One region of the Lentibacillus kimchii genome, then DNA from elsewhere that is predicted to be linked to it. Evidence: a T-box and tRNA genes for the amino acid it is inferred to sense, from the RefSeq annotation. Region 1 holds a T-box; the other holds one or more tRNA genes.
What was found. The T-box of region 1 lies ahead of serS (serine--tRNA ligase). A T-box ahead of a tRNA ligase gene usually reads a tRNA of that ligase, here a tRNA-Ser.
Positions count from the first base shown of each region.

Region 2: it has a tRNA-Ser gene. The T-box ahead of serS (serine--tRNA ligase) is inferred to sense a tRNA for this amino acid. The anticodon was not compared.

Region 1 is NZ_AP043934.1:75,242-90,513, reverse strand. Features, by position in the region: gene serS (serine--tRNA ligase) at 60-1,337, opposite strand; T-box leader at 1,399-1,615, opposite strand; gene pdxS (pyridoxal 5'-phosphate synthase lyase subunit PdxS) at 1,688-2,557, opposite strand; gene ACZ444_RS00715 (serine hydrolase) at 2,632-3,978, opposite strand; gene guaB (IMP dehydrogenase) at 4,174-5,640, opposite strand; gene ACZ444_RS00705 (YaaC family protein) at 5,843-6,805, shown strand; gene ACZ444_RS00700 (HD-GYP domain-containing protein) at 6,812-7,897, opposite strand; gene gyrA (DNA gyrase subunit A) at 7,994-10,504, opposite strand; gene gyrB (DNA topoisomerase (ATP-hydrolyzing) subunit B) at 10,573-12,498, opposite strand; gene remB (extracellular matrix regulator RemB) at 12,612-12,890, opposite strand; gene recF (DNA replication/repair protein RecF) at 12,906-14,018, opposite strand; gene ACZ444_RS00675 (RNA-binding S4 domain-containing protein) at 14,031-14,258, opposite strand; gene dnaN (DNA polymerase III subunit beta) at 14,470-15,272, opposite strand, start outside.
Region 2 is NZ_AP043934.1:1,647,435-1,662,706, forward strand. Features, by position in the region: gene ACZ444_RS08870 (MFS transporter) at 1-1,147, opposite strand, end outside; gene ACZ444_RS08875 (superoxide dismutase) at 1,281-1,889, opposite strand; tRNA gene ACZ444_RS08880 (tRNA-Phe) at 2,098-2,170, opposite strand; tRNA gene ACZ444_RS08885 (tRNA-Ser) at 2,272-2,361, opposite strand; tRNA gene ACZ444_RS08890 (tRNA-Ile) at 2,369-2,445, opposite strand; tRNA gene ACZ444_RS08895 (tRNA-His) at 2,484-2,559, opposite strand; tRNA gene ACZ444_RS08900 (tRNA-Met) at 2,574-2,647, opposite strand; gene ACZ444_RS08905 (Na/Pi cotransporter family protein) at 2,984-4,609, opposite strand; gene ACZ444_RS08910 (NfeD family protein) at 4,810-5,469, opposite strand; gene ACZ444_RS08915 (hypothetical protein) at 5,539-5,916, shown strand; gene ACZ444_RS08920 (DUF2624 family protein) at 6,027-6,311, shown strand; gene ACZ444_RS08925 (deoxyribonuclease IV) at 6,368-7,267, opposite strand; gene ACZ444_RS08930 (DEAD/DEAH box helicase) at 7,283-8,587, opposite strand; gene ACZ444_RS08935 (Nif3-like dinuclear metal center hexameric protein) at 8,643-9,758, opposite strand; gene ACZ444_RS08940 (tRNA (adenine(22)-N(1))-methyltransferase) at 9,733-10,452, opposite strand; gene cccA (cytochrome c550) at 10,554-10,952, opposite strand; gene rpoD (RNA polymerase sigma factor RpoD) at 11,154-12,281, opposite strand; gene dnaG (DNA primase) at 12,311-14,119, opposite strand; gene ACZ444_RS08960 (pyruvate, water dikinase regulatory protein) at 14,558-15,272, opposite strand, start outside.

The DNA of each region.
Region 1 (15,272 bases):
CCCGCTTATGTTACTGTCACGCGTTTTTAGAGTTGATTCCCAGCCTCATGTGATTTGTTCTAGGGCTTGATAATGTCTTTTCCGCCCATATACGGTCTCAGCACCTCCGGAATAACAACCGATCCGTCTTCCTGCTGGTAATTTTCCAGAATGGCAGCAACAGTCCGGCCAACAGCGACTCCCGAACCGTTCAATGTATGAACAAATTCCGGTTTGCTGGTTGGCTCACGCCGAAAACGAATGCCTGCACGTCTCGCCTGAAAGTCCTCAAAATTAGAACAGGATGATATCTCCCGGTACGTATCCTGCGCTGGCATCCAGACTTCAATATCATATTTCTTGGCAGCCGTGAAGCCAAGGTCACCAGTGCACATACTCATAACCCGGTACGGCAGGTTCAGCCGCTGCAGCACTGTTTCAGCGTGACCCGTCAGCACTTCCAGCGTTTCATATGAATCCTCCGGCAGTGTAAAATGAACCAGCTCGACCTTATTAAATTGGTGCTGGCGAATCAGTCCGCGTGTATCCCGGCCCGCAGATCCAGCCTCAGACCGGAAATTAGCACTATAGGCTGTATATTTCTTAGGCAGCTCATCACTCGCTAGAATTTCATCCCGGTGAAAGTTGGTAACCGGCACTTCCGCAGTTGGAATCAGAAAATAATCATGATCTTCCAGTTTGAACACATCTTCCTCAAACTTGGGCAACTGTCCAGTCCCGGTCAGGCTTGTGCGATTAACAATCTGCGGCGGCATCATTTCTGTATAACCATGTTCATCAGCATGCAAGTTCATCATAAAGTTGATTAAGGCCCGCTCCAGACGTGTCCCTAATCCTTTATAAAATACAAAACGGCTTCCGGTTACTTTAGCAGCCCGTTCAAAATCAAGAATGTCCAAGTCATCAGCAATATCCCAGTGTGCTTGTTTGTCAAAATCAAAGGATGGCACATTGCCCCATTGCCGCACTTCCTTATTATCATCCTCATCATCACCGATTGGCACACTTTCATGGGGAATATTCGGGATGGACAGCATAATGGTTTCCAATGTGCTCTCGATTTCCTTTAGTTCTGAGTCCAATTGTTTAATTTGCTCGCCGACTTCCCGCATTTCCTGAATCGTCTCTTCCGCATCTTTTTGTTCTTTTTTCAGGACTGAAATTTGTTTGGATGTTTCATTGCGCTTTGCTTTCAGTTTTTCGGTTTCCGAAATGAGCGTTCTGCGCCGCTCATCAAGTTCCCGAAATCGTTTCAGTTCAGATAAATCCTCACCGCGGTGAGCTAACTTTGCCTCGACTTCCTCAAAGTTATTCCGCAAATATTTCAGATCCAGCATCGTCATCGCTCCTCTTCTCTGGTATGTCTTCCAGCAACATAAAAACTCCCGTCCCTGATAAAACAGGGACGGGAGTTTACTTCCCGCGTTGCCACCCTTATTGAAGCATCAGTATGCTTCCGGCTTTAACACGATAACGGCGATTGCCGGACTGGCCTAAGCTGCATTCAGCCAGTCAGTTCAAGGATGGATTCACATGCGGCTTTCATCGGTTTCCACCTGCCACCGACTCTCTGGGTTAAAGCCAGCATGTTACTGATTCCTGTCATAACTGTTTAATCATTTTGTTAAAGGATAGCTGATTTAAAGAACATATGCAAGTATAGGCATTATACCACCAGATGAAAAATCTATTCACTGCGCTCCTGCATACGGTCCTGTCCTTCCAATGTTCCAACATCGATCCCTTTCATAGCTGTTCCAAGATCCTGCGACAGCTCACCGATCAGTTGGTAATCGGTATAATGAGAGGTTGCCTGGACTATGGCATTAGCAAGCTTCTGCGGATTATCAGACTTAAAAATGCCAGATCCGACAAACACACCATCTGCTCCCAGTTCCATCATTAAGGCTGCATCAGCTGGTGTTGCAACACCGCCAGCTGCATAATTGGTTACAGGCAGACGGCCTTGTGCTTTAATGGCCAGAAGCTGGTTATATGGGGCGCCTATTTCTTTTGCGTATGTCATCACTTCATCGCTGGACATTGCTGTAAGTTTCCGGACTTCCGACTGCACCTGGCGCATGTGGCGCACTGCTTCGATAATATTGCCTGTACCCGGCTCACCTTTTGTACGCAGCATCGAAGCACCTTCTGTCATACGGCGGGCAGCCTCACCCAGGTTGCGGCAGCCGCAGACAAACGGAACGGTATAAGCCGACTTCTGTATATGATAAGTATCATCTGCTGGTGTCAGAACTTCACTCTCGTCAATATAATCAACACCCATCGCTTCCATAACACGTGCTTCGACTATATGGCCAATCCGCGCTTTTGCCATAACCGGAATCGAAACGGCGTTCATAACTTCCTTCGTAATCTCCGGGCTGGCCATGCGCGCTACACCACCCGCTGCGCGAATATCTGATGGAACACGTTCAAGTGCCATAACCGCAACGGCTCCGGCATCTTCAGCTATTTTAGCCTGTTCAGCATTAACAACATCCATAATAACACCGCGCTGCGGCATTTCAACTGCCCCTTGCTTCTGCTCATCCATGTAAACCCCTCCTGCTCTAAGTAAACTCACTTGAGTAATCGAGCCTTTCCAATCATTAACCTGTTCCCTTTCAGTTAAAACCAGCCTTTCACTGTATCAGCGACTGTATGAAAAATATTACCAAAAAAACTGCCGATAGCGCCAAGTGTCAGCATAAACCAGTTATCTTTTTCAACTGTACTCTGAGCTGTTAACGCAACTGTTTTTTTACCATCACCTGACGTGATATAACCGTAATCATGATCACCATCGTAGCTGATTTCGGCTGTTCCGACCTGGTCACCTTTTTCAACTGGTGCCGTCAGTTCACCAGCGTCATTCAGCTTATCCTTATCCAAATGATATGTCAGACTGTAATCGTCAGCCTCGTCTCCTTTAACCGGCGTCTTGAATGCTTCTTTTGTAGCGACATCAACTGTGTCAGCTTTGCCTTTTGCAACAGAGACAGACGATTGATCATCAAGCTTGAAACCGGCTGGGAAAACTTCTTCCGTTTCAAATTGCTTAAAGCCATAATCCAAAAGTTTGGCTGTTTCCTTGAAACGTGCTTCCATACTTTTCGTCTTCATCACAACAGATATCAAACGATTATCATTCCGTTCTGCTGTGCCAGTAAAGCAATATTTAGCAAGGTCGGTGTGGCCAGTTTTTAAGCCGTCCACCCCTTTATAATAGAATTGGCGCAATGAACTGGCAGCATCCTTATCATGATCAAGCATCCAGTTCCAATTCGTAACCTTCTTGCCTTCAAATTTAATTGAAGGTTTCTTCGTCACATCGAGAGCCTTTGGATAATCATGTACCAGACGATATGCGAGTAATGCTGCCGAGCGGGATGACATCAGATTATTGGCATCCGGGTCAGTTCCCTCAGGCACATTATCACCAAGAGAGGAATTGGCGAGTCCGGTTGAATTAACAAATTTCGTATCCGTCATGCCGATTTCATCTGCTTTGTCATTCATCATCTTGACAAATTCACCTTCAGATCCAGCTACCAATTCAGCCAGAGCAATCGTTGTGGCGTTATCTGAATTAATCGCCATAGCATCATACAATTCTTTAACTGTATAGGCCTTATCCTTCTTCAAGCCAACGCCTGAAGTAGCTGTGTCGGCAGATATGCTATAAACGTAGTCACTGATTTTTGTTGTTGTATCCCAGCTGATTTGACCTTCATCAATAGCTTCATGCACAAGATATTCGGTCATTAGCTTGGTCATACTAGCTGGAGGCAGGGACGTATCGGGATTTTTGGCATACATAACTTTCCCCGTGTCATAATCGACCAGTATCGCTGATCCGCCCTCGATGTCTACTTCGTCTGCTGCTTTTACGGCTAACGGCTGCACCGCTATTATTGTCACCATTACCGCCACTGCCAGTAATAGTGACAACCGTTTCTTCACGTTGTGTGTCACTCTCTTCTACCTCCACCTTTTGCTTAAAGTCAATTATTATGATACTTCTGATAGTTTATCATAAAAACACGGGAAAAAATAGACAGGGAAAAAGCCCTATCTATTCATCCCATCAGGCGTCATAGAGCCCTTTTATCGGGACTATTCATTCACCTGATTTTTTGTTGTACGACAGACGTTTTTAGTATCTCAGCCTCATGAATAATTTGGTGATTCCTTTGTGATTTGCACATCGTGTGGATGACTTTCCCGCAGGCCAGCGTTGGAAATCCGGATAAACTGGGAGTCATCTCTTAAAGCGTCAATTGTGGCTGTTCCGCAATAACCCATGCCTGCGCGCAATCCGCCAATCAGCTGATGGATCGTATCAGCGAGTGGTCCTTTATAGGCCGTTCTGCCTTCAATGCCTTCAGGTACAAGTTTTTTAGCATCTTCTGCGTCCTGGAAATAGCGGTCTTTAGAGCCTGATTGCATAGCACTGACGGACCCCATGCCGCGATAAACTTTATACGATCTGCCTTGAAAAATCTCCATCTCGCCAGGGCTTTCCGTAACCCCCGCAAACATACTGCCCAGCATCACAGCATGCGCACCTGCTGCAAGGGCCTTGACAATCTCACCTGAGTATTTAATGCCGCCATCAGCAATGACCGGGACATTATACCGCGAGGCTGCAACTGCACAATCATAAACAGCTGTTATTTGCGGGACACCGATGCCTGCAACAACTCTGGTTGTACAGATTGAACCAGGACCGATTCCCACTTTAACAACCGTTGCACCAGCCTTAATCAATTCTTCCGTAGCCTCAGCTGTTGCCACATTTCCGGCGATAATCGCCAAGTCCGGGTACGCTGCACGTACTGTGCGGATTTTTTCAAGCACACTTGCTGAATGACCATGGGCTGTATCAATAACAATGGTATCAACACCCGCTTCAACAAGTTTTTCAATCCGCGTCATAGCATCTCCCGTAACGCCAACAGCAGCTCCTGCGAGCAGACGCCCCTGATCATCTTTTGCAGCACTCGGGAACTCAATCGCTTTTTCAATATCCTTGACCGTAATTAATCCTTCAAGCTTGCCCTGATCGTCAACCAGCGGCAGCTTCTCGATCCGGTGTTTCTGCAGCAAGTGTTCAGCTTCTTTTAAGGTTGTCCCAACAGGAGCGGTTATCAGATTGTCGTGCGTCATGACATCCTGAATACGCATGGCATAATCCAGAATAAAACGCAGATCGCGGTTCGTTAAAATACCAGTTAATTGCTGATCTTCATGATTATTGACAATCGGAACACCAGAAATGCGAAATTTCCCCATAAGGTGTTCGGCATCATAAACCTGGTGCTCGGGTGTCAGAAAAAATGGATTAGTAATGACGCCGCTTTCGGACCGTTTTACTTGGTCAACCTGCTCTGCCTGATCCTCAATCGACATGTTTTTATGAATGATGCCCAGACCGCCTTGCCGGGCCATTTCAATAGCCATGTCAGCCTCAGTAACTGTGTCCATTCCGGCACTGATGAGAGGCGTGTTCAGCTTGATCCTGTCTGAAAGATATAGGCTGGTATTCGCTTCATTCGGCAGGACATTCGACTCGGCCGGCATCAAAAGCACATCATCAAATGTTAATCCTTCTTTGGCAAACTTGTCATCACGCATGTTTAATCCTCCTTCTATCCATAGGCCCTATGGCATGATTATGATTGGTGATTCTGGTGAAACTAGGCAAATAGGTGGTACATACCCTCGATTCTATTTGTATATACAATACGCCAACTCTTCGGCTTTTTCAATATGCTTGAATGATTGTAATAAAAGAAATTTAATTTAAAAAAATCAGATTACTAAAGGAGGAAAGACGATGGACACACAGCACGTAAAGGACTTTTATACGTATCTCCAGTCACAGCAGACCTCCCAGTCCTTTTTATATAGGTGTTATCAGCAGCTGGAAGGTGTTAATGCTGAGGTCAAAAGTTTTGAAAACACTCACGCCTTTATCAATTATCTCGATCACGGACTGCGTTTTTACGAAACCGGAAAACAGCTGGAAACACTGCTGCAGCCGCTGTTGTTATTCTATGGCATGAGTCATCTGCTGAAGGCTGCTTTGTTGACGGTAAGGCCAGACTACCCTGAATCCACAGCAATACTCGCCCACGGTGTATCGGCACGTAAACGGAAAAAGCGAGATTATACATTTATGGCGGATGAAGTCAAGCTTCAGAATAATGGATTGTATCCTTATGCAGCAAAATATTTATTTGCTGTAAACGAGCCACCTTTTACTAAAGTGACTATGGCTCAGCTATTAAGTCTGATCCCGGAAATGGATTCTTTATGGACATTTCAAAGGAAACAGAAACTCGCAGCTGTCGGTGATGCAGGAGGCGGGCAGCTGCAGTTTCCTGCATCCCTGCTGGACAGCTATCACATAACGGCCAATGCCCTGATTAAACGGATTAAACCCTTTGTGCCGGCCATCGAACGGCAGGAGACAAACCGCACCAGTATTGCCGTCACGTTAGACCAGCCTTTTCAGCCTGCAGCAAACAGCCCCTTTTTCACAGACAGTAAATGCCAAAAGCTTTATTTTCCGTACCACCGTGAAAACTTTTTAGCCATACCAGAAGTTCTGCTGCACTATTTGCTGCTCTATAACCTGAGCATGCTCTGTCGTTATGAACCGGAATGGTGGGGTGACCTGCTGACGGACCGGCCCGATCAGGATTATTCTTTTGTTAAGGCATTTTTAAATATAACGTCAGAAAAAGTACCGCTTATGCTCGGCCGGATTCTGCTGCAAAAGCATGACAGCCTTTAAATCAGGCTAGTCCCACATCGCTGTAATGCTGAGGTCCGGGTAATCTGTCAGGGGCAGAATACTGCCTGTATCGTTAACTCTTACGAGCGGACGCGCCGGCTGTTGAGCATCCGTATAAACAACCTCGCCAACCTGACCCGTTGAAAGCCGGACAGTGGCACCGGCTGAGCTATTGACAAAATTATCCATAAACGACTTAACAATGTGGTGGTCGAGTTTCGTATATTGATCATGCCGCAATTGCTCAATCGCGGCGAACGGGGACTGCCTCTCCCGATAACTGCGTTCACATGTCATGGCATGATACAAATCGCATACAGCAATTATACGGGCATAATCATGAATGGTCTGATCTTTCAGTCCCAGTGGATACCCGGAACCATCCAGTCGTTCATGGTGCTGGAGCACAGCCACTTTCACATCTTGTGTGAGTGCAGGAAGTTTTTCCACCATGCGATAGCCATAGACCGGGTGCTGTTTAAGATCCTTCAGCTCGCGGTTAAGCAATGCCCTGTCCTCTTGCAGCAATGCATCATTCACTCGGGCCATACCACAATCACATAACGCACCTGCCAAACCAATCTGCAGCCATCTCCCCTTATCATAGCCCATTTTTTTAGCCAAATACGCAGAAAGAATGCCAACAGATACACTATGATGATAAATATAGTCTTCTTGTAAGGCATGTTGATGCAATGTAAAAACAGCCCGCCCAGGGTGGTCAATTGATTCAAATAAAGGAATGAGCACCTGCCGCACATCTGTAATATCGATAGGATTATGATTCTGCCAGCCTTTAAATAGCTGTTTAAAGTCCGAAACGGCTGTTTTGTACTTGTCAGCAAAGGTGTCTTCAGCTGGCTGAGCACTTAGGGACTGCTGCGCGGCATCATCGGCTGTCCCAGGTTCAAATGGCTCGCCACTGGCCAATGTTTTTGAGATATCAACCGTTTCAACTAAAAATTTTTGTAATACTGTGATATGACTGTCTGTTAAAGTCACGTTTTTAGGAATGATTGGTTTAGCTGTTTTCCCCATCACGTCTTGCAACAGTATACATCCAGACACTAACTGCGATGGCTTAACACGCATGGCCAGGCCTCCTTAAAAGAAAAGGTGGCCCAGCGCGAACACAAACGTATTAGTGTGTTGGCCGGGACACCTGTCAGCTTAGGTTTTATCAGTCACTTAGGACTCCTGATCATTATCCTGCTCGTCTGTTGTTTCCGTTTCTTCAGCATCTTTCTCATCGCCGGCAGCACTTGCATTATCCTCTCGTTCGACATTGGCAACCGTTGCGACTTCTTCATTTTCCTGAAGACGAATCAGACGCACTCCCTGGGCACTGCGGCCAGTCTGGGAGATATCAGCGACGGGGATGCGAATCAGCACACCTGCAACGGTGATCATCATGATGTCTTCTTCACCCGAAACGGCTTTAACAGCGACGACTTCACTGTCTTCAGCCAATTTGCACGTAAAAATACCTTTTCCGCCGCGATTGGTGATACGATACTGTTCTTCCGGCGTCCGTTTACCTATGCCTTTATTAGTCACATGCAGTACATCATAACCGTCATCAAGGATTTCCATGGAGATGACTTCATCATCTTCCCGCAGAGAGATGCCGCGTACGCCGGCTGCATTTCGTCCCATCGAACGTACCTGAATTTCCGGGAAGCGGATCAAATGGCCCATTCGGGTACCCATCATAATATCCTTTGTTCCATCTGTTAACCGGACCGAAATCAGTTCATCATCATCACGCAGACCCAAAGCAATCAGACCGCCTTTGCGTATATTCGCAAACTGTGACAGTTTTGTGCGTTTTGATAAACCATATCGCGTCGTAAAGAATAAATAGTAGTCATCACTGTAGGCCGATACAGAAATGGCAGCATTGATCCATTCATCCTTTTCAATCTGGAGCAGATTAATAATTGGGATGCCCTTAGCCGTACGGCTGAACTCAGGAACTTCATAGCCTTTCGCGCGATACACTTTTCCTTTGTTGGTAAAGAAAAGAATCGTATCATGTGTCGACGTGGAGACTAAGTGTTCCACAAAATCATTTTCATTTGTCCCCATGCCCTGAATGCCGCGTCCGCCGCGCTGCTGTGTCCGGTACGTGGATGCAGGGAGGCGTTTAACGTAACCCTGATGGGTGAGCGTTATAACAACATTTTCTTCAGGAATCAAATCTTCATTTTCTATAAAGTCCGCTCCGCCAGCAATGATTTCCGTCCGGCGTTGATCATTATAGGTCTCTTTGATCTCCGATAATTCGTCCCGGATAATCTCAAGCACTTTCTCCTCATCAGCTAAAATAGCTTTCAGCTCAGCAATTTGCTGGAGAAGCTCATCATATTCGTTGGTAATCTTTTCGCGTTCAAGGCCTGTGAGACGCTGCAGGCGCATATCCAGAATGGCCTGTGCCTGTTTTTCACTCAGGCTGTAATTCGTCATCAGTTCCTCACGTGCGATATCTGTCGTATTCGAATTGCGGATCAGTGAAATAACCTCATCCAGGTGATCAAGTGCGACACGCAAACCTTCCAGAATATGAGCACGTGCCTCGGCCTTTCGCAATTCAAAAGCCGTACGCCGTTTAATAACATCCTTCTGATGATCAAGGTAGTGTTCAATGCATTGCTTAATGGTTAATACTTCTGGACGCCCGTTAACCAAAGCGAGCATATTAATGCCAAAGGTCGTTTGCAGAGCTGTATATTTATAAAGATTATTAAGCACTATATTTGGATTTACATCACGGCGTAATTCAATAACCACACGCATACCATCACGGTCTGATTCATCCCGGAGATCAGTGATGCCCTCAATCCGTTTTTCACGGACGAGCTCAGCAATTTTTTCGATTAATTTCGCCTTATTAACCTGGTATGGCAATTCCGTTGCAATCAGCGATGACTTACCATTTGCGTGCTCATCAATATGTACCTTTGCCCGGATTGCGACTGACCCTTTTCCAGTTTCATAGGCTTTGCGTATACCACTTTTGCCAAGAATTTCACCGGCTGTTGGAAAATCAGGACCAGGAAGATAATACGCCATTAATTCCTGAATCGTAATCTCAGGATCCTTGCTGACAGCCAGTACGGCATCAATTGTCTCACCCAGATTATGGGGTGGAATATTCGTTGCCATCCCCACGGCAATACCAGCTCCGCCATTAATAAGCAGGTTCGGGAACCGCGCCGGAAAGACAGCCGGCTCCCGCTCGGTTCCGTCATAGTTATCGGCATAATCTACGGTATCTTTGTTAATATCACGCAGTAATTCCATCGAAATTTTAGACATGCGGGCCTCTGTATAACGCATGGCCGCCGCCGAATCGCCGTCGACGGACCCAAAATTTCCGTGACCGTCCACCAGCATGTAACGATAACTAAAATCCTGTGCCATACGAACCATCGATTCATAAACCGCTGAATCCCCATGCGGGTGATACTTACCAATCACTTCGCCGACGATACGGGCAGATTTTTTGTGCGGCTTATCTGAATACATACCAAGATCGTTCATAGCATAAAGTATTCGGCGATGGACAGGTTTCATGCCATCACGAACATCAGGCAAAGCCCGCGATACGATGACACTCATGGCATAGTCGAGAAAGGATGTGCGCATCTCCTGGCTGAGATTAATTTCCTGAACGTTTGGACGTTGTTCATCTGCCATTCCATTACCTCCAAATTCTAAATCAAAGTGCCGGCATCAGTTTAATCCGGCATACTTAAAAGGGCCGGTTAGATATCCAAATTCTGAACATACTGGGCGTTTTCTTCAATAAAGTTACGGCGTGGTTCCACTTTATCGCCCATTAGCATGTCAAAAATATGATCGGCCTCCATCGCATCAGTCAATTCAACCTGGAGCAATGTCCGGCTTTCCGGATTCATGGTTGTTTCCCAAAGCTGGGTAGCATTCATTTCACCAAGCCCCTTGTAACGCTGCAGACCTGGTTTTGGTGATTTCGGCAATTCATCAAGAATGCGCTGCATCTCATCATCATCGAAAGCATAACGGGCCGTCTTGCCCTGCTGGACTTTATATAAAGGCGGCTGGGCAATATAAACGTAGCCATGTTCAATCAGCGGCCGCATATAGCGATAGAAGAAGGTTAACAGCAATGTACGGATATGCGCACCATCCACATCAGCATCAGTCATAATAACGATCTTATTATACCGGGCTTTCGTGATGTCAAATTCATCACTGATGCCGGTTCCCATTGCTGTAATCATGGCACGAACTTCATTGTTTGAGAGAATTCTATCAAGCCGTGCCTTTTCGACATTCAGAATCTTGCCGCGCAAAGGCAAAATAGCCTGGAAGTGTCTGTCACGACCCTGTTTAGCAGAACCGCCTGCTGAGTCACCTTCCACGATATACAATTCGCTGATCGCTGCATCCTGTGATGAGCAGTCTGCCAGCTTACCAGGCAGATTACTTACTTCAAGTGCGCTTTTACGGCGGGTTAATTCACGTGCCCTTTTGGCTGCAGTTCGGGCCCGCGAAGCCATTAAGCCTTTTCCAACGACAAGTTTAGCAATGTCCGGATTTTCAAATAAGTACTTGGAAAATGCCTCACTTAATGTGGTGTCTGTCACACGTTTCACTTCGCTGTTCCCGAGTTTTGTCTTCGTCTGCCCTTCAAATTGCGGGTCCGGGTGCTTAATGGAAATGATGGCTGTCATACCTTCACGGACATCATCACCACTTAAGTTCGGATCATTCTCATTAAACATATTATTCTTTCGCGCATAATCATTAATGACACGCGTCAGCCCGGATTTAAACCCGGATTCATGCGCACCGCCTTCATACGTATGAATGTTATTAGCAAAGGAGTAAATATTACTGCTGAAGCCGTCATTATACTGAATAGCAACTTCTACCATGATTTCCGAGTCTTCACGCTCAGCGTAAAACGGTTCATGCAGCACTTCCCGGTCACGATTAATATACTCAACATAGGAGCTGATGCCCCCCTCATAGTGATACTCAACCGGGTCCTCATCCGTCCGTTTGTCTTCGAGTGATATCGTGACACCTTTGTTTAAGAAGGCCAATTCGCGCACACGCTGATCAAGTGTGTCAAAATTGAATTCTGTCGTTTCCGTGAAAATCTCAGAATCGGGTTTAAAATGTGTTGTCGTGCCGGTCACGTCTGAGTCACCAACTACTTCGATATCTCCCTGTGGTGCACCTTTTTCAAAGCCAAGATAATAGACTTTGCCGTCTCTGTGAACATAGACTTCCAAATAACTGGATAATGCATTAACAACAGCAGCACCGACGCCGTGCAAGCCGCCGGAAACTTTGTAACTGCTATGGTTAAATTTACCACCAGCATGGAGTACTGTCATAATGACCTCAAGCGCCGGTTTGCCAGTCTTTTTCTGAATATCAACCGGGATTCCACGCCCATCGTCAGTCACCGTTATACTATTATCCTTTTCGATTATGACCTGGACTTTATCACAAAAACCCGCCAGCGCCTCATCGATACTGTTATCAACGACTTCCCATACCAGATGGTGCAATCCTCTCTCACTTGTCGTACCAATATACATGCCGGGACGTTTCCGTATGGCCTCAAGTCCCTCCAGCACTTGTATTTGATCGGCGCCATAATCTTGTTCATGTGAATTATTTTGATCTGCTGACATTTTTTTCACCTGCGTTTCCTGGAAAAACATAGCCTGCTTGAGAACCGGGCAAGCCATATGTTTTCACATACTTTAATAGGTTTTCCTTGCATCATGGGCTGTTAAAACAAACGTCACTCGATATCATCAGAATAGTCATCCAGTTTACTGATCATAGAACTCATACTGGAGCGTTTTTTAAGTGTGGGAACAGATAGTGAGCTGTAATAGATGGTATCACGGGTTACAACAACTGATTTAGCCTCATCAGCTGGTCCGTAAATTTGCTGCTGGTCAGCTTTTTTCTTGACCATGTCTTCCATAATGCTTGAGGATTTTACAATACTGTAATCAATAATCGAGACAACGTCTTCGGAGCGAATAACATTATCATTGCCAAGATGAATAAACATCCTATCCCCCCAGTATCATGTGTTGATCGTGCCCCCACTGACATGGAATAACTGTGCCTGTTCCAACGTCTGCTCATCGATGCCGTCAATCGTGGTTGTTGAAACAAATGTCTGGACTTTGCCGCGAATCGTATTTAATAAATGGGATTGCCGGAAGTCATCCAACTCACTTAAGACATCATCAAGAATCAGGACTGGATATTCCCCGACTTCATGGCATATCAGTTCAATTTCCGCCAGTTTGACAGAAAGGGCAGTCGTCCGCTGTTGCCCCTGCGAACCGTAAGTTTGTACATTTTTGGCATTGACATGAAAATGAACATCATCGCGATGTGGGCCAATCAATGTTGTACCACGTTCGATCTCCTTTGCCTGCAGTTCGCGGAATTTATTAGCATATATATCTGCCAGTTTTGCCTTAGTCATCCATTCTGATACGTCAACCGTTGGTGCATAACGTATCGTGAGCTGTTCGGATCCGTTGCTGATCCCCTCATGAATCGGGGCGGCCCACTGCCGCAGCAGATCCAAAAAAACAAACCGGCGTTCCACAAGTGTTGCAGCATGCTGCACGATTTGATCTGTTAAAACATGGAGCGTGGTTGTATCTTGTGTTTCGCGCCGTTGCAGCTGTTTTAGCAAATGGTTCCGCTGTCTCAGAATTTTTTGATACTGGCCAAGGTGATAAACGTAGGCCGGCTGAATCTGGCCAAGTTCCATATCGATAAAATGCCGTCTGATTTTGGGTTCACCTTTAACAAGTGATAAATGCTCAGGTGCAAACATGACGACATTTAAACCACCAATATAATCACTCAGCTTTTTCTGCTCCTGCCAGTTAAGTTTGGCTCTTTTGCCTTTTGCTGACAGTATAATCTCCAGCGGAATTGACTGTCCGCGCTTTGTCAGCCTGCCTTCTATTCGGGCATATTCCTGTTCCCAGCGGATCAATTCTTTTTCCCGCGGTGTCCGGTGGGATTTGGTAAAGGCAAGAACATAAATCGCCTCCATCAGGTTTGTTTTCCCCTGGGCATTTTCGCCGATAATGATATTGATTTTGTCATCAAAGGAGACTGACAGCTTTTCAATGTTTCGAAAGTTTTTTAATTGTAGCTGGTCAATATGCATGGCAATTCTCCGTTATTCACCTTTTGTAACGACGTAAACACCAATATCACCCATGTCAATAACATCATACGGATAAAGCTTTCGCCCTCTGCGGTGTTCCATTTCGCCGTTCACCAAAACACCTTCATCCTGCAGGAAAGTTTTTATCATGCCGCCTGAGTCAAATATATTCAGCAGTTTAATGCACTGACCGAGTGGTATATAGTCTGTTTCAATCGTTATTTTTTCAGGATTTTGCATCGTCATCACCAAATTTATCGTTATTCAACAATACGTTTAACTCCCGTCTATTTTACTAAAGTTTTCGTGTTATGGGAAGCGTTAGGTTCATGATTGTGGTTAAAAGTGGCAAAACGAGGCTGGACAAATTCGAAAGTTATCAATCCTAAAGACGAATCATAAGAGAATCTTTTATTCCAGCCTCGTGATATGTGGCTATACACAAATAAGCTCAGTAAGTTCTAACCGGTAAAATCAGCTGTAAGACGGAATTGTCATCAGCAGGCCTAAGTACGAATGGGCGCATGGCTCCGGTGAATTCAATGCGAACATCTTCATTTTCAATCACTTTCAGAGCATCCAGCATATACTTGGCACTGAAGGAAATCTTCAGATCATCCCCCTCAACAGCCTGGAGCTGCACTTCCTCTGAGGCCTGACCAACCTCCGGGGAATTACTTGTAATGTGTAAGTCCTGTTTATTTTCTGTCGTAAGACGTACAACATTATTGCGTTCTTCTCTGGCCAGAAGGGAAGCTCGGTCAATTGTATTAATTAAATCTTTTGTTTTTACATGAATAACTGTTTGGCTCTGTTCAGGAATAAGTCTGGCTGTCTCTGGAAAATTCCCATCCAGAAGCCTGGATAGAAAGTGCAGATGACTTGTCTGGAATAGAATCTGGTTATTCGTAATACTGATTTGGACGTTGTCATCATCGTCATCAAGCACCTTTGCCAATTCATTAAGGCTTTTTCCCGGTACAACAACATTGGAAATGCTGAATTGGGCATTCTCCATGGGAACGCTCCGTGCAGCAAGCCGGTGACTGTCAGTTGCTGTAAAGCTTAGTGTACCATCAGCAAGTTCAATATTGACGCCGGTTAATATGGGCCTTGTTTCCATTGTTGAAACAGCAAAACCTGTTTGCCTGATCAGATTCTTCAATAAGTCAGATGGAATGTCAAAGCTATTGCTGCTGGCTACTTCAGGCAATTGCGGGTACTCACCGGCATCCTGGCCATTAAGCTTAAACA
Region 2 (15,272 bases), 1.2 Mb from region 1:
AATAAGGTATAACCTGCTCAGCCTGAAATAAAAACATGGCTGCCAAAAATACGACGATTGCCGTGACTCTGCCAATGTTAACAAATAATTCACTGACAACAATGTATTCCACTCGCAGATCTTTTGCCTCCCGTGCTTTCCCGATAACATCATACGTTAAAGAAGCATATGGGACATTGACAATGGGATAGGCAATACCAATGAGCGCGGCATAAATCATCAATTGGACATAACTGGCATCGAAAACAATCGTGTATATAGAGAAATACAATATAAGCGCCCCCACCAGGATCGCTCTTTTTCTCATCGAGGGTTTCACCCATCTGGTTACGATGAAGTAAAGAATAAATGATGAGCCTGACAGAAGCAAATTAAACAGACCTAAAGCGAACTCGCTTTGGGTTGCAATAAAAACCAGAATGGAAATAACAAACGAAAAAATGCCTTCTCGAAGACCTTGTGAGACCTGAGCGTTAAGAATGTTTTTCCAATCCTTGTTATGACGACGTTCAAGTAAAACACGCCTGAAATGAAAAAGGCCTTCTGCTTGCCTGCGTTTCAGAAAAAAGCTGCATACAACCGCTCCAATGAATAGAATAAAGGATATGGCAAATACAGTATTATAGCCAATATTATCCTGCAGAGCAGCAATGATGGATCCTGCTAACAGCGGACCGATCATTCCCGCAAACGACTGAAGGACGCCAAGCAGACCATTAAAAAAGTCACGCGACTCAGGTTCAGTGATCTCAAAGGTAAGAACATTGAAGGCAAGCCAATAAAATCCGAGACCTACACCTAATACACTGCCAAGCAGGAAATTATAAGTGGCAGCATTATCCGCAATAAGTAAAACACTCAAAAAGAACAAGGATAAAAACGCAACCCCTAAACGCAAAACAATGATTCGATCAACCTTTTTAGCAATTTTTCCAGCCAGTATAAATGTGAGGGGCTGAAACACATAAATACCAAGGTTGTAAAAGGCAATTGTTACATAGTCCCCTGCCTGTTTCCATAAATAGACGTTAACAAAGGTATTGGAAAGGAAAATACTTAAAGAATAAAGACCGCCGATAATCAGCAATAAAATGAGGTCACGGCTTATATCAATTTTACCAGCTATATATTCCAGACTTTTGTGCATAACGATTTCTCCTTTTTGTTCAGTTGTAGTTTGAACAAATCGGTATCATATATGCACACCATAGTCCGGGCTTTGTACGGTGCTGAATTAACGCAAAAAAGACACGGGCTATTTCCCGTGTCCTTTGCGTTATTTATTTAGCTTCTTGATAATTTTTCTCAACTTGATCCCAGTTGACAACGCTCCAGAATGCAGCGACGTATTCTGGGCGTCTGTTTTGGTAATTCAAATAGTAAGCATGCTCCCAGACATCCAGTCCTAAAATAGGTGTCTTGCCTTCCATTAATGGTGAGTCCTGATTAGGTGTGCTCATAATTTCCACGTCACCATTATTCAGTACAAGCCAAGCCCAGCCGGAGCCGAAACGTCCTTTTGCTGCTGTTTCAAACTCTTCTTTAAATTCATCGAAGCTGCCATATTTTGCCTTAATTTTATCGGCAACTTCACCTGATGGCTGGCCGCCGCCATTTGGTGACATAACCTTCCAGAATAGACTGTGATTGGCATGTCCGCCACCGTTGTTGCGTACTGCCGTACGGATGTCTGCCGGAACAGCATCCAGATCACCAATCAGATCCTCAAGTGACTTGCTCTCAAGATCTGCTTTTCCTTCAATCGCAGCATTAAGCTTTGTTACATAAGTATTATGATGCTTCGTATGATGAATATTCATGGTTTCTTTATCAATCGTAGGTTCTAAAGCATCGTAAGCATACGGTAGTTCTGGTAATTCAAATGCCATTTTTAAACAGCCTCCTCTAATATTTGGACTAAAGGGATTGATAGCTACCCTTTAATTCCCAGCCTATCAAAGCGATTTAACCATTGCAAATGAAAGGTGCTGCCCCGCTCTTCCCCAATCTGCTAATCAAATAACCCAGTTTCTACCTAATATCATTTCTTTTTTGCGATAATAAAATAAAAACAAGCTTATAAGCCTGTTTAAAAGATGGCTCGGGACGGAATCGAACCGCCGACACACGGATTTTCAGTCCGTTGCTCTACCGACTGAGCTACCGAGCCATAATACTGTTATAGTCCATAAGGGGCCATAGTTTTTCATGAACAGCTGTATGCCAAGCAAATACCGCCAAGTCGCGGTCTTATCAAGCCAAATGGCAAAAAGGAGGTAGAGGGATTCGAACCCCCGCGCGGTTTGACCCGCCTGTCGGTTTTCAAGACCGATCCCTTCAGCCGTACTTGGGTATACCTCCATATGAGTGGTGGACCCTGCAGGATTCGAACCTGCGACCAATCGGTTATGAGCCGATTGCTCTGACCAGCTGAGCTAAGGGTCCGTATCATTAAGCAGCCTTGCATTTTCCTGAATCTCTTATGGGGCGACCGGTGGGGATCGAACCCACGCATGCCGGAGCCACAATCCGGTGCGTTAACCACTTCGCCACGGCCGCCGTTTAAACAATGATAGCGGCGGAGGGATTCGAACCCACGACCCTACGGGTATGAACCGTATGCTCTCGCCAGCTGAGCTACGCCGCCATATGACTTCACAGGAAAGGTTCAAACCTGTGATCAGTAGGTTAACAGCTGATAGGGTTACCCCCATAAGCTGTTAAACCATAAATGTGTATCAATAAAATGTTGTGGTCAAAAACTAATTTCAATTAAACGACGCAATATAATTTATCACATCCGACAGAATCTGTCAATCATTTTGGCCACTAAATCTTAAGAGTGCTTTTAATAATGATGTGTAATATGTAAACAACAACATTACTATAGCATCTCCAGACATAGTTTTCAATAAAAAAATCAATTACATCTTGATAAACCGCATCACCAAACTGTGTACCACAAACTCAAAACGAAGGGGATCTACTCACCTAAAACAGCATCTGCAATATTCGAAGCATGGTCACCAATCCGCTCAAGGTTACTGATAATATCAACAAATACAATGCCTGCCGAACCGGTGCACCGTCCTTCATTCATGCGAATAATATGCTTCTTGCGAAAAGTGCGCTCCATTCGGTCAATCTGATCTTCTTTCTGTATAACAGCCAATGCTTCTTCGCGGTCCATATTATCAAGAGCTTTTATGCTTTGCCTGACAGTCAGGATCGTTAAATCAAACATGTTGTTTAAATCTTGCTGAGCTTGTTCCGTCAGGTGAACCTTATTCGTAACTTTATACTCTATTAATTCAATAACATTTTCGAAATGATCACCCATACGTTCAATATCCCGCACAGAATCCATTAACACAGTATGTTTAGCACCTTCCATTTCCGACATTGATTCGCCGGATAAATCCACCAGATAATCTGTAATACGCCTGTCTAAATTATTGAGGGCCCCTTCAAATTGCATAGACATTTCCGAATGCTTCTGATTTTGTGTCGTTAGATATAAGTTCGTTTCCTCAAGCCCTTTAGAAGCAAATTCACCCATACGGATGATTTCCATTTTTGCTTGGTCCAAAGCTAATGTTGAGGACTGCTGAATAAAAATAGGGTCAAGATGTTTTGGCTTATACTCAATGACTGCATCATCACCTGGAATCATTTTTGTTACCATCCAAGCAAGTAATCCAATAAATGGAAATTGAATGATAAGGTTGACCAAATTAAAACTGCCATGGCTGAATGCAATTGTCATCTCCGGATTAAGGTCAAACACAGATTGTAAATACATAACAAATTGACTGAAAATACCGAGACACAGCAGGCCGATAGCTGCTCCGGCTAGATTGAAGATAACATGGACAAATGCGGTCCGTTTTGCAGCAACTGTTGCACCAATGGATGCGAGAACGGCTGTAATTGTGGTCCCAACATTATCACCAAATAAGACCGGTAAGGCAGCTTTCATACCAATAGCATCTTCAGCGAATAATCCCTGCAGAATACCAATTGTAGCTGATGAACTCTGAACTACAAATGTAAATAGTGTTCCAATGATGACACCTAAAATGGAGTGATCACTCATACTGACCGTCAGATCCTGAAAGGCTTGCAAATCACGCAATGGTGACATACCGCTGCTCATTAACTTCAAGCCAAAAAATAATGAGCCAAACCCGAATATAGCCTGTCCCACGTTGTTAACTTTTTGGTTTTTAAAGAAGAACAAAAGAAATGAACCAATTGCCATGATCGGAAGCGCATACTCATTTATATCAATACCAATAATAAAAGCCGTCACGGTTGTCCCAACATTCGCGCCCATAATAACACCGATCGCCTGTCTGAGCGTCATAAAACCGGCATTAACCAAACCAACGGTCAAAACCGTTGTCCCGGAACTGCTCTGTATTAAAATGGTGACAACTATACCAGCTAATACACCCATAAAGGGGTTGCTTGTCGTCTTATCTAATATATCTCTAAGCCTGTCACCAGCAGATTTCTGCAACCCCTCGCCTACGTATTTAATCCCCAGAAGGAAAATGCCGAGTCCGCCGATAAACTCAAATATCAGTGTTTGCACATCGATATTCAAAGATTATTCCACCCTTCGAATGATGCTGAAATCTGTCACATACCTCCCCTATTATTAAAGCCCATAAGCTAATTTGTAAAGGATATTTACGAAAACGCAGTATAAAATTTAGTTTCCCCTGCCACACAGTGTTTTTTACTCAAAATTTAAGGCAAAATTTTCATTATTTTCATGGCATACATTAAAAAACCTATGAATCGTCAAGAATCATAGGTGTGTTCCTGCTCATCTGTGCTTTTTTCCACCAGTATTTTTGTGCCATCAACCTGAACCACCTTGATCGCAGTATTTTTAGAAATCCACTCTGCATTAGACATGGCACTGTAATTATTGTCACTGATACGAACAGTTCCCACTGGGCGCAAATCGCTGAGTGTCTTCCCCCGCTGATTAAGCAGTTGTTTCTCATTCATATTCAGGGAATTGTATCCTCTCTCCTTTGTCAGCTGATCTTTCAACGTGATTTTTGACCACATATCCCTGCGTTTAAACACCTTTAAGAAAATAAGCGATGAAAATCCACCGATAATAACACCTATTGCCGCATATAAGCCAGCAAATATGTTGGGAGCAGCCAATGCAACAGCCAGAAGCATACATACCAGTCCAATGGCCGCAAGGGTACCGTCATTAACAGCTTTACCATCAATAACAATCAGTAATATTCCGGCAAGATAAATAATAAGCATCATGATAAAAGAGCCTGTTTCCACATAAACAGTGAAATAAACGGTCATAAAACCGATACCGAGCAGAGCAAAAAAACCGCGCATATTCACAAGCAGTTCACCAATTAAAAATAAGGTGCCAAATCCGGTTAACACAATCCCAAACCAGTCCATCGTTAAAATAGCCATCATAACACTCACCCCCTTTACCACATTTTATGGCCGTTCTGATATTACATTTCATTGTTAGGGGAAATTCATATGAAAAAAATAACAAAATTTCTTTTTATACTATGTATCATATTGTTTTTAGTAAGTATTTATAATGATTTAACCAACGGAACAGTGCTGCAGACTGATTTAAACAGTCACGATCATCAGCCAGAAAAACAATTACAACTAACAGCTGTTAAAGTCAAAGTACAAACAGGTGATACGGTATTATCAATTGTCGAACGGCTCAGTGACCAGGATCAATCAATGAATCAGCAGAATGTGTCACAGATTATGACTGATTTCAAAACATTGAATCCTGATACTTCCCCGCTCGAAGTTGAGGCAGGGGACTATTATTACTTCCCCGTATACGACACTAAGCAAGTCAGCATGTCAGTCTCCCTTGCTGCTCAAACGGTTTAAAAAGAAAAACAGGAAAAATTCGGTTCGTCATGACTTTTCAATTTAATAAGGTCATTTCACAGCCATCGTGCATATAATAAATACTAAATAACGGCAAAGGAGCCAAATCTATGTCGACATTTATCAAGCAAATGGTTCGCAGTAAGCTGCAGCAGCTTACAACAGATGAATTGCTTTACCATGCACAGAAATACCATTTTTCAATAAATCGCAAACAGGCAACCGACATAACAGCCTACCTGCAGCAAGCTTCTATCGATCCATTTGATCCGGCCAGCCGGGACAAAATGGTTCAGGAACTTGCACGTATTACAGATGATGAAACAGCTGATCAAGCTGAGACATTATTTCAGAAAATCGTAGCCGCCTATGGGCTTGACGATCTGTTTTCGTAAACAGACGAAACTTTTTCTAAATCAGTAACCATGCTGGATCTGTCCTGGCAGCATCGTTACTGATTCATGATCTTTTCCTTCAGGTTCGGATCAAATTGTCCGTGCTTAATCATGTCAATTTCAAATTGATAAGGGGGTTGTTTATGTTTCTTATCTTCACCGACAAACGGCGTTTCTAATATTTTAGGCAGTTGCTCCAGCTGTGGATGAGTAATCACATAATGCAGCGCATCAAATCCAATATAGCCAAATCCAATATTCTCATGGCGGTCTTTATGGGCGCCCCGTTCGTTTTTACTGTCATTGACATGGACTACTTTCAATCGGTCCAGACCGATCGTGTTATCAAAGTCATTCAGAATACCATCAAAGTCATTCACAACATCATAACCACCGTCATGTATGTGACATGTATCAAGGCAGATTGATAATTTTTCGTTATGGGTAACACCATCGATAATCCTCGCGAGCTCATCAAATGTTCGCCCGATTTCAGAACCCTTTCCGGCCATCGTTTCCAGTGCAATCTGGACATCGCTGCCGCCAACGTTATCCAGCACATTATTCAGGCCTTCAATAATCTTCGCAATCCCTTCATCAGCTCCAGCACCTACGTGTGATCCCGGGTGCAGTACAATTTGCTTGGCGCCAAGGGCATTGGTCCGCTCAATTTCACTGCGCAAAAAATCCACACCTAATTCAAATGTCGCGGGTTTTGTTGTGTTGGCTATATTGATGATATACGGCGCATGAACGACCACATCATCGATGCCATTCTCTTTCATGTGGGCTTTGCCGGCTTCAATATTTAAATCCTCTATCGGCTTCCGCTTTGTATTCTGTGGTGCACCGGTATATATCATAAACACGTTTTCACCATATGAAACGGCTTGTTCACTGGAACCTTTCAGCATTGTTTTCCCGTTCATTGATACGTGTGAACCAATTTTTAACATAATTTCACCCCAGCATTATTTTTTCGGATTTTGATTCATCGTCTTTTTGATTGTTTCTTTTTGTTTTTTCATCTTTTTCTTATAACCTGGTTTTACTTTTTTCGGCTTTTTCACTTTTTGCCATGCTGCCCCATCGGTTTGACTGGCAGTTTTTTGTCGGCGATTGCGTTCATTCCGTGATTTTGTTTGTTGCCATTCGCCGTTTCGAATGTCCCAGAATGTGAACGTTATTCCTTTTTGCTGCAGCTTGCCAATCAACTGATTATCAGCATCATGATAGAGGCTGATAACCGTTCCTTCCATACCGGCACGGGCTGTTCTGCCGGCGCGATGTACATAAAAGTTATCTTCTTTAGGCAACTGAGCATTTATGACATGGCTGACACCTTTGATATCAATCCCGCGGGATGCAAGGTCAGTTGCTACAATATATTGGTAATGCAGATTTTGTATCTCTTTAAAGGTCCGCTTCCGTTCCCTTGGTGATAAGCCGCCGTGAATAATGCCGACCTTCAGACCTTTTTGCTGCAAGGACGCTGCCAGCGCATCAGCTTCATCTTTTCCGTTTGTAAATATGATGGCCAAATAAGGCTGAATAGCACGAGAAATGCCATAGATCATGTCAGCGTCGTTCCGATGTTCAGCAGAAATAAGCCGATGCTCCAATGTTTCCGGCAACAAGGAATCATTGATTTTAACGCGCAAGGGATTTTCCATGTATTTACGATAAAAATGTTCCAGCTGCTCAGGAATCGTTGCGGAAAAAGCAAGAATCTGCAGGTCTTCTTTCGTCCGGATGAGTAGCTGATCAATATCTTGAATCAACCCTAATTCCAGTGAAAGATCAGCCTCATCAATAACGAAAGCCGAAGACGAATATATGGATACAGCTCCTGATTTAACAGCATCGAGAATTCTTCCAGGTGTACCCACAATGATGTGTGGCGGCTTTTTTAATTTATCCAGCATTTTCTGCCTGTCTGTCCCGCCAACAAGCAGCTTAGCTGACCATTCATCAGCCTTTTCAGCCTTTTGAATAATGGTTTTGACTTCATCGTATATTTGTGAAGCAAGTTCCCGCGTTGGTGCTGTTATAACAAACTGAACTTCCTGTTTGGCCGCATCAAGCCGGTTGAACAGCGGTAACAGGTATGTGTGCGTTTTACCAGAACCCGTCTGTGACTGGCCGATAACACTCGTCCCCTGCAAAATCGATGGCATCGCCTGTTGTTGAATCGGCGTCGGCTCATGAAAAGCCAGCTGATTAATGACTTCTTTTATGACAGGGTGAAACGATAACTGATTGAATTGGTTATCCATATAGCTGTACTCCTTTACTAGTGGTATACTGGCATATTAAAAAAACGATTTAATCTTAAATGAATTGGAATGGCTCTGTGTCAGCATGCGATACGATGATATCCACACCCCTGCCGGCAAAATAATCTGCTAAATACGACTGAGTAACATGTTTCATCACTTTTTCCACATGATGGCCCGGATCAATAACTGACAAACCTTTTTCCCAGGCTTCTTGCGCCGGATGGAATGTCATATCTCCGGTAATCAAAACATCAGCCCCCATCTGTTTTGCTTTGTGAAGATATTTTTCGCCGCTTCCGCCTAATACAGCGACCTTTTTAACTTTCTTGCTTAAGTCTCCCGTTACGCGAAGATGCGGCACCTCAAAAGCTGTCTTGACCTTTTCGCATAATGACGCGAGCGTCAGCTTATCAGCTAAGTCACCAATACGCCCAATACCATAGGCCTGACCACTGTTTTCCACAGGATAAATATCGTAGGCAGCTTCCTCATAGGGATGTGCAGCAGTCATAGCTTTCAGTACGGCAGATAATTTTGACGCCGGGAGTATCGTTTCAATCTTAACTTCATCAGCAAATGTCAATTTGCCCTGCGACCCAAGATACGGATCAGTCCCAGCCAGCGGTTTAAACATTCCCTGACCAGGGGATTGAAACATACAGTGACTGTAGGCACCTATATACCCTGCTCCTTGTTCACCCATAGCATCTCGTACAGCCGAGACATGTGTTTCGGGAACAAAAACAGCCAATTTAACCAGTTTTTCCGTGTGATTAACCTCCAGGATTGTCCGGTTTTCAATCCCCAGCTGATCACACAGCATATCATTGACGCCGCCTTGTGCAATGTCCAGATTCGTATGAGCAGCATACACCGTCATATCATGCTGAAGAAGTTTTTGGACCACGCGTCCTTTAGCTGTATCCGCATTCACTTGATTCATTGGTTTAAAAAGCAGAGGATGATGGGCTATAATCAGATCTACATCATGCTGTACAGCCTCGTCAACAGTTGACTCCAGTACGTCCAGAGTGACCATTATCTTCTTAACAGGCTTTTGAAAGGAACCGATTTGCAATCCGACATTATCCCAGTCAAAAGCCAGATGTTTCGGCGCCCATTTTTCCATTGCCGTAAAAATATCAGCGTTGCGTATGACAGCTGCCATCGTCTAAAACCTCCTCAATCCATGCTAATTCCTGTCTAACAGCCGCGAGTTTCCTTGTGTCCGGTTCTGCAGCTTGTTTCATTTGTTCAATAATCTGACGGCGTACAGCGCGTTCATAGTACCATTTCCGGTAAAACACATGCGTTTTCTGCTGCAGCAAATAAGGACCAAACAGTAATTGTTTTTCAGTCATAGGCACTGCTGCAGCATCTTTGTCAGCCACAATAATTTCATAAATATGCCCATTTTCTTCAATAATACCTTCATTTGTGATGGGATAGCCATGCTCCTCAAGCCAGTGACGAACAATCGGTACCGCTACGTTAGGCTGAGCAATAATACGACCAACATTACTGAGCCGATCCTGTCCATCATCAAGAATCGTTTTAATCAATGTTCCGCCCATACCTGCTAAAACCACTGAGTCAACTTCTCCACTCTCTAGAACGTCTAAACCATTCCCATGACGCACACTGACTCGATCCGTTAATCCGTGTTGGCTGATTGTTGCCTGAGCGCTTCTAAAAGGGGCGTCTGCCACTTCGCCAGCTACGGCTTCTGCCAGATCATCCTGCTGACATACATAGCAGGGAATATAAGCATGATCTGATCCAATATCAGCAAATCGGGATCCTCTTGTTATAAATGATGCCACATATTCTAAACGCTGAGAAAGCTGACTGGCCAAATTCATATAAACGTCCTCCGTCGACTCAACTTTAACATAAAAGAGAGTAAGCCTGCTGCCTAACCAGTAAGCTTACTCTTTTAGCACTAACATGATCCTGCTTCGTGTTACTTTTGCTTCGAAAGCCATTTTGCCACAGCTTCACGTTTGTCTCCCTTAACGACACCAGGAGGCATGTTACCAGGGCCCTCGGCAATAATGTTTTTGATGTCCTCTTTCGAATGGTCGCTGCCGATTGTATCCAGAGCAGGACCGACTTTGCCCGATAAATCCTGGCCATGACAGCTGGCGCAATTATTCTGAAAGACTTTTTCTCCATCAACAGATGTCTTTTTTCCAGAGGAATCATCGCCATTCTGATCCTCCTGGTCTCCAGCTTGCTCCTGCTGTTCATCATCTTCCTGAATGGCCTTTTGCTGATTCAACCCTACAAATGAAACAACAATAACTAATAGTATGCCTATACCAGCAATTAAAGCATAAGGAATAACGGCATTTTTTCGCATGGTAGCTCCTCCCTATGTATGTGATATGATTAGAAATGCCCAGCTAAATTCATTTTACTGCAAAACCGGGCAAGTTTAAAGGATAATGTGCAGCATTTTCCAAAAAAACAAATGACTGGAAAGAACGTCTGTCATAGGTTTGATACGTATGTATAACAGTCATTGCACACAAATCATTGTGCTCAATGACTGAACAGCGTGCTATTCCAAAAAGTCTTTCAGCCGTTTACTGCGGCTTGGATGTCTCAGCTTACGCAATGCTTTTGCTTCAATCTGCCGGATTCTTTCCCTGGTGACACCAAACACTTTTCCAACTTCTTCCAACGTCCGTGTTCTGCCATCATCCAGTCCGAACCGTAAGCGCAATACGTTCTCTTCACGGTCTGTCAGCGTATCGAGGACACCTTCCAACTGCTCCTTCAGCAGTTCATATGACGCATGGTCTGTCGGTGAAACAGCTTCCTGATCTTCAATAAAATCACCCAAATGTGAGTCATCCTCTTCACCGATCGGTGTTTCAAGCGACACAGGCTCTTGAGCAATTTTCAGGATTTCCCGGACTTTATCGGGGGAAAGTTCCATCTCCTGGCCGATTTCTTCAGGAGTTGGCTCTCTGCCATAATCTTGCAGCAACTGGCGCTGAACACGTATAAGTTTATTGATCGTTTCAACCATATGCACTGGTATCCGGATCGTTCGTGCCTGGTCAGCGATGGCGCGCGTGATCGCCTGCCGTATCCACCATGTGGCATACGTGCTGAACTTAAACCCTTTACGGTAGTCAAACTTTTCAACCGCTTTAATCAGGCCCATATTCCCCTCCTGGATTAAGTCGAGGAATAGCATGCCACGACCGACGTAGCGTTTGGCAATACTGACAACCAGACGCAAGTTCGCTTCTGAGAGGCGTTTTTTGGCCTCTTCATCGCCATCTTCAATTCTTGTTGCCAAATCGATTTCTTCAGCAGCTGATAATAAATCGACTTTGCCAATTTCTTTTAAATACATACGGACCGGATCATTGATTTTAATACCGAGCGGGACACTGATATCATTTAAATCAAATTCTTCTTCTTTGGCAATTTCCTGCATTTTAGGATCTTCCTCAGAGTCACCGATCACTTCCACACCCTGATCTGACAGGTACTCATAAAATTCATCCATCTGCTCTGAGCTCATCGAAAAACTGGACAGACGATCAGCAACTTCTTCATAAGCCAGTATGCCACGTTTCTTGCCCATCTCCAGCAATTGAGCTTTTGCTTGATCCAGTGTCATTTCATTATTAGAATTATTGTCTTTTGTTTGTGACGATTTGTTTTCGGCCATGAGTCCCCCTCCTTCCAACTACAGTCATTTTAGAGTCTCCATCGCCTCTGAATTTCAATCATTTGCATGGCAATCTCAGCCGCCTTAATGGGGTCATTTTGCTGTTCGGCAAGCTTTTGTTCCGTTTTTAACGATTGAATATCCTGTTTATTACTTTGCTCAGAACGTATAACCCGTACATAGTCATTAATTTCACTGGTTGTAATAGCCTCATGGACGGGGATCATTGCAATTTCTGTGACCATTTCCTTTAATCGACTGTCGGGCAGCATTTCCAGAAATGAGCTGACATCCGGCTGATAGCCTTCTTCGTAATAAGCATAAAGATATGTTATAATAACTTTATGATCCTCAATGGTAAAAGAGGCACCTATATCCTCCCGCACTTTTTCAGCGATGGACGCGTCCTGCAGCATGTATGCAATGAGTTGTCGTTCTGCGTTATGAAAAGCCGGACGCAGCTTCTCTGAACGATTTTTATTTTCTCCCTTACTAGTATAACTGTTCCTACTCTTTTTATCCTTGTCAAGTCCCATTTTTTCCCGATTTGCCTGAATTTCATTCAAGAGTGAGTCCATTGAGACAGAATAGGCTTCACTGACTTCTTTTAAATAATATTCCCGTTCCACGGCACTATCAATCGTTGCGAGGTGTTTCAGTACATTTTCAATATATTGTATGCGATCGGACTCAACACTAAGATTAAAGTCTCTTTTTAGATATTGCATATAGAAACTGGTAAACGTCATGCTTGAGGCAATAACGTTCTGCCGAAACGATTCTGCGCCGTATTCTGTGATGTAATCATCCGGATCCATATTTTCTGTCAAATTGGCTATTTTTACATGGCATCCGGCTTTTCGCAGAGTTTCTGAAGCTTTATAAGCAGCATCCGTCCCTGCTGCATCGGCATCATAACAAATAACAACTGTATCAACATACCGCCGCAGAAGCCTCGCCTGGGATTCAGTCAGAGATGTTCCCAGCGTCGCCACAGCATTTTCCACACCAGCCTGATGAGCAGCGATCACATCCATATATCCCTCAAATAAGACAGCTTCAGCTTGTTTGCGGATCTGTTTTTTAGCTAAATCAAAGTTGTATAGAATTTTTCCTTTATGAAACAGATCATTTTGCGGACTGTTCAGGTATTTAGGGTCCTGCTCAAATAATGTACGGCCGCCAAAAGCAATCGTTTTTCCCAAGTGATTACGGATAGGAAATATTACTCTGCCCTGAAAGTTGTCCACTAGAGTATTGTCATCATTGACAGATATTAGACCTGCCTTAGCCAAGTGCTGCTGGTGAAAACCTTTTTTCGCTAAAAACTCGGCTGTAAAATCCTTGACGTTTGGGGCAAACCCGAGTTGAAACGTCCGGATGGTCTCATCGGTAATACCACGTTCGCGTAAATAGTGATAGCCATCTTCGCCATTTTTCGTATAACGCAGAACATGGTGATAAAGTTTAGCAACCCATTCAGAGGCATCAAGGATGTTCTGATTTTCCTGCGACAGAGAAGCGCCAGGATTCTGGATGGCTTCCGGCACTTCAATCCCGCTTCTTTCCGCCAGAAACTTCAATGCTTCGCTAAACGTATAACCTTCTATTTCCATGATGAATGTCAACACATTGCCGCCTTTTCCACACCCGAAACAGTGAAAAATCTGTTTATCCTGAGTGACAGAAAATGAAGGCGTCTTTTCCCCATGAAAAGGGCAAAGGCCAAAATAATTACGCCCTTGCTTTTTTAGCTGAATATAGTCGCCAATGACATCAACTATGTCATTTGACTTGCGTACTTCCTCAATCGTATCCTCTGATACTTGGGCAGACATATGGACCACCATGCTTTTATATTTCGATAGTCATCCTGAAAATCCTTTGTTATTCGACAAATAATTTTACATATCGATAATTTTTTAACGGTCATTAACATTATGCACTAGTTTAATAGGTTTTTCTCTTGCTGTCAGACAGCAGCTATAATTCATCTGACGTGCATGTTTAGATCATACTCACCTCTATAGTTATATTCTATATGATGCTGCATTATTCCTTCTCTAATAACACGTTTACTCACAGAATGGAACTGTCACCCCAGACGTGTTCGCCAATGCTTATACTTTGAAACACAACAACCGATTATAATACAAACATCGAAAAAATGCCATAAAAATAGTTGAACAAGTTTTTTCCATTAAACAACTGGAAACAATTGAAGGTGTCTATCACTAAATTTTCGCCGCAGAGAAGGTCACGTTCTTTCGAATTCTTCAGCGCTGTCTGAACATACGCATTATCGTATTAGCCGTTTCTTCAACCGCCTTATACGACACATCAACAACCTCACAGCCTATTTTTTCAACGATCTCATCAAAATAAGCCAGCTCCTGCTGGATTCGGTCCATATTAGCATAAGTAGCCTGATCACCAAGCCCCAATGCTTTGAGCCGTTCCTTTCGGATATCATTTAATTTTTCCGCACTTATCCGTAAGCCAACGCACTTAGCAGGATCAATATCAAAAAGGACCTCGGGCGGGTCAACTTCCGGTACGATTGGGACATTAGCCACTTTCAGTCGTTTATGCGCCAAATATTGTGATAAGGGTGTTTTGGACGTGCGGGAGACACCGAGCAGTATAATATCAGCACGAGCAATCCCGCGCGGGTCCCTTCCATCGTCATATTTAACGGCAAATTCAATAGCTTCAACGCGTTTAAAGTAATCTTCATCCAATTGATGAACCAAGCCAGGCTCCAAGCGTGGTGTTTTGTTAAAGGTGCGCTTCATCGCCTTCATCATGGGTCCCATTATGTCAATGATTTCCAGCCCCATTTGACTGGCCGCCTCATTGACATACATACGCAGATCAGGATCCACGAGCGTAAAACCGATCAGCGCCTGATTTTCTGCCGCTATCTGTAATGTGTCATCAATCGTTTTTTTATCTTCCACATATGGGACGCGCTGTATTTTGTATTCCCCG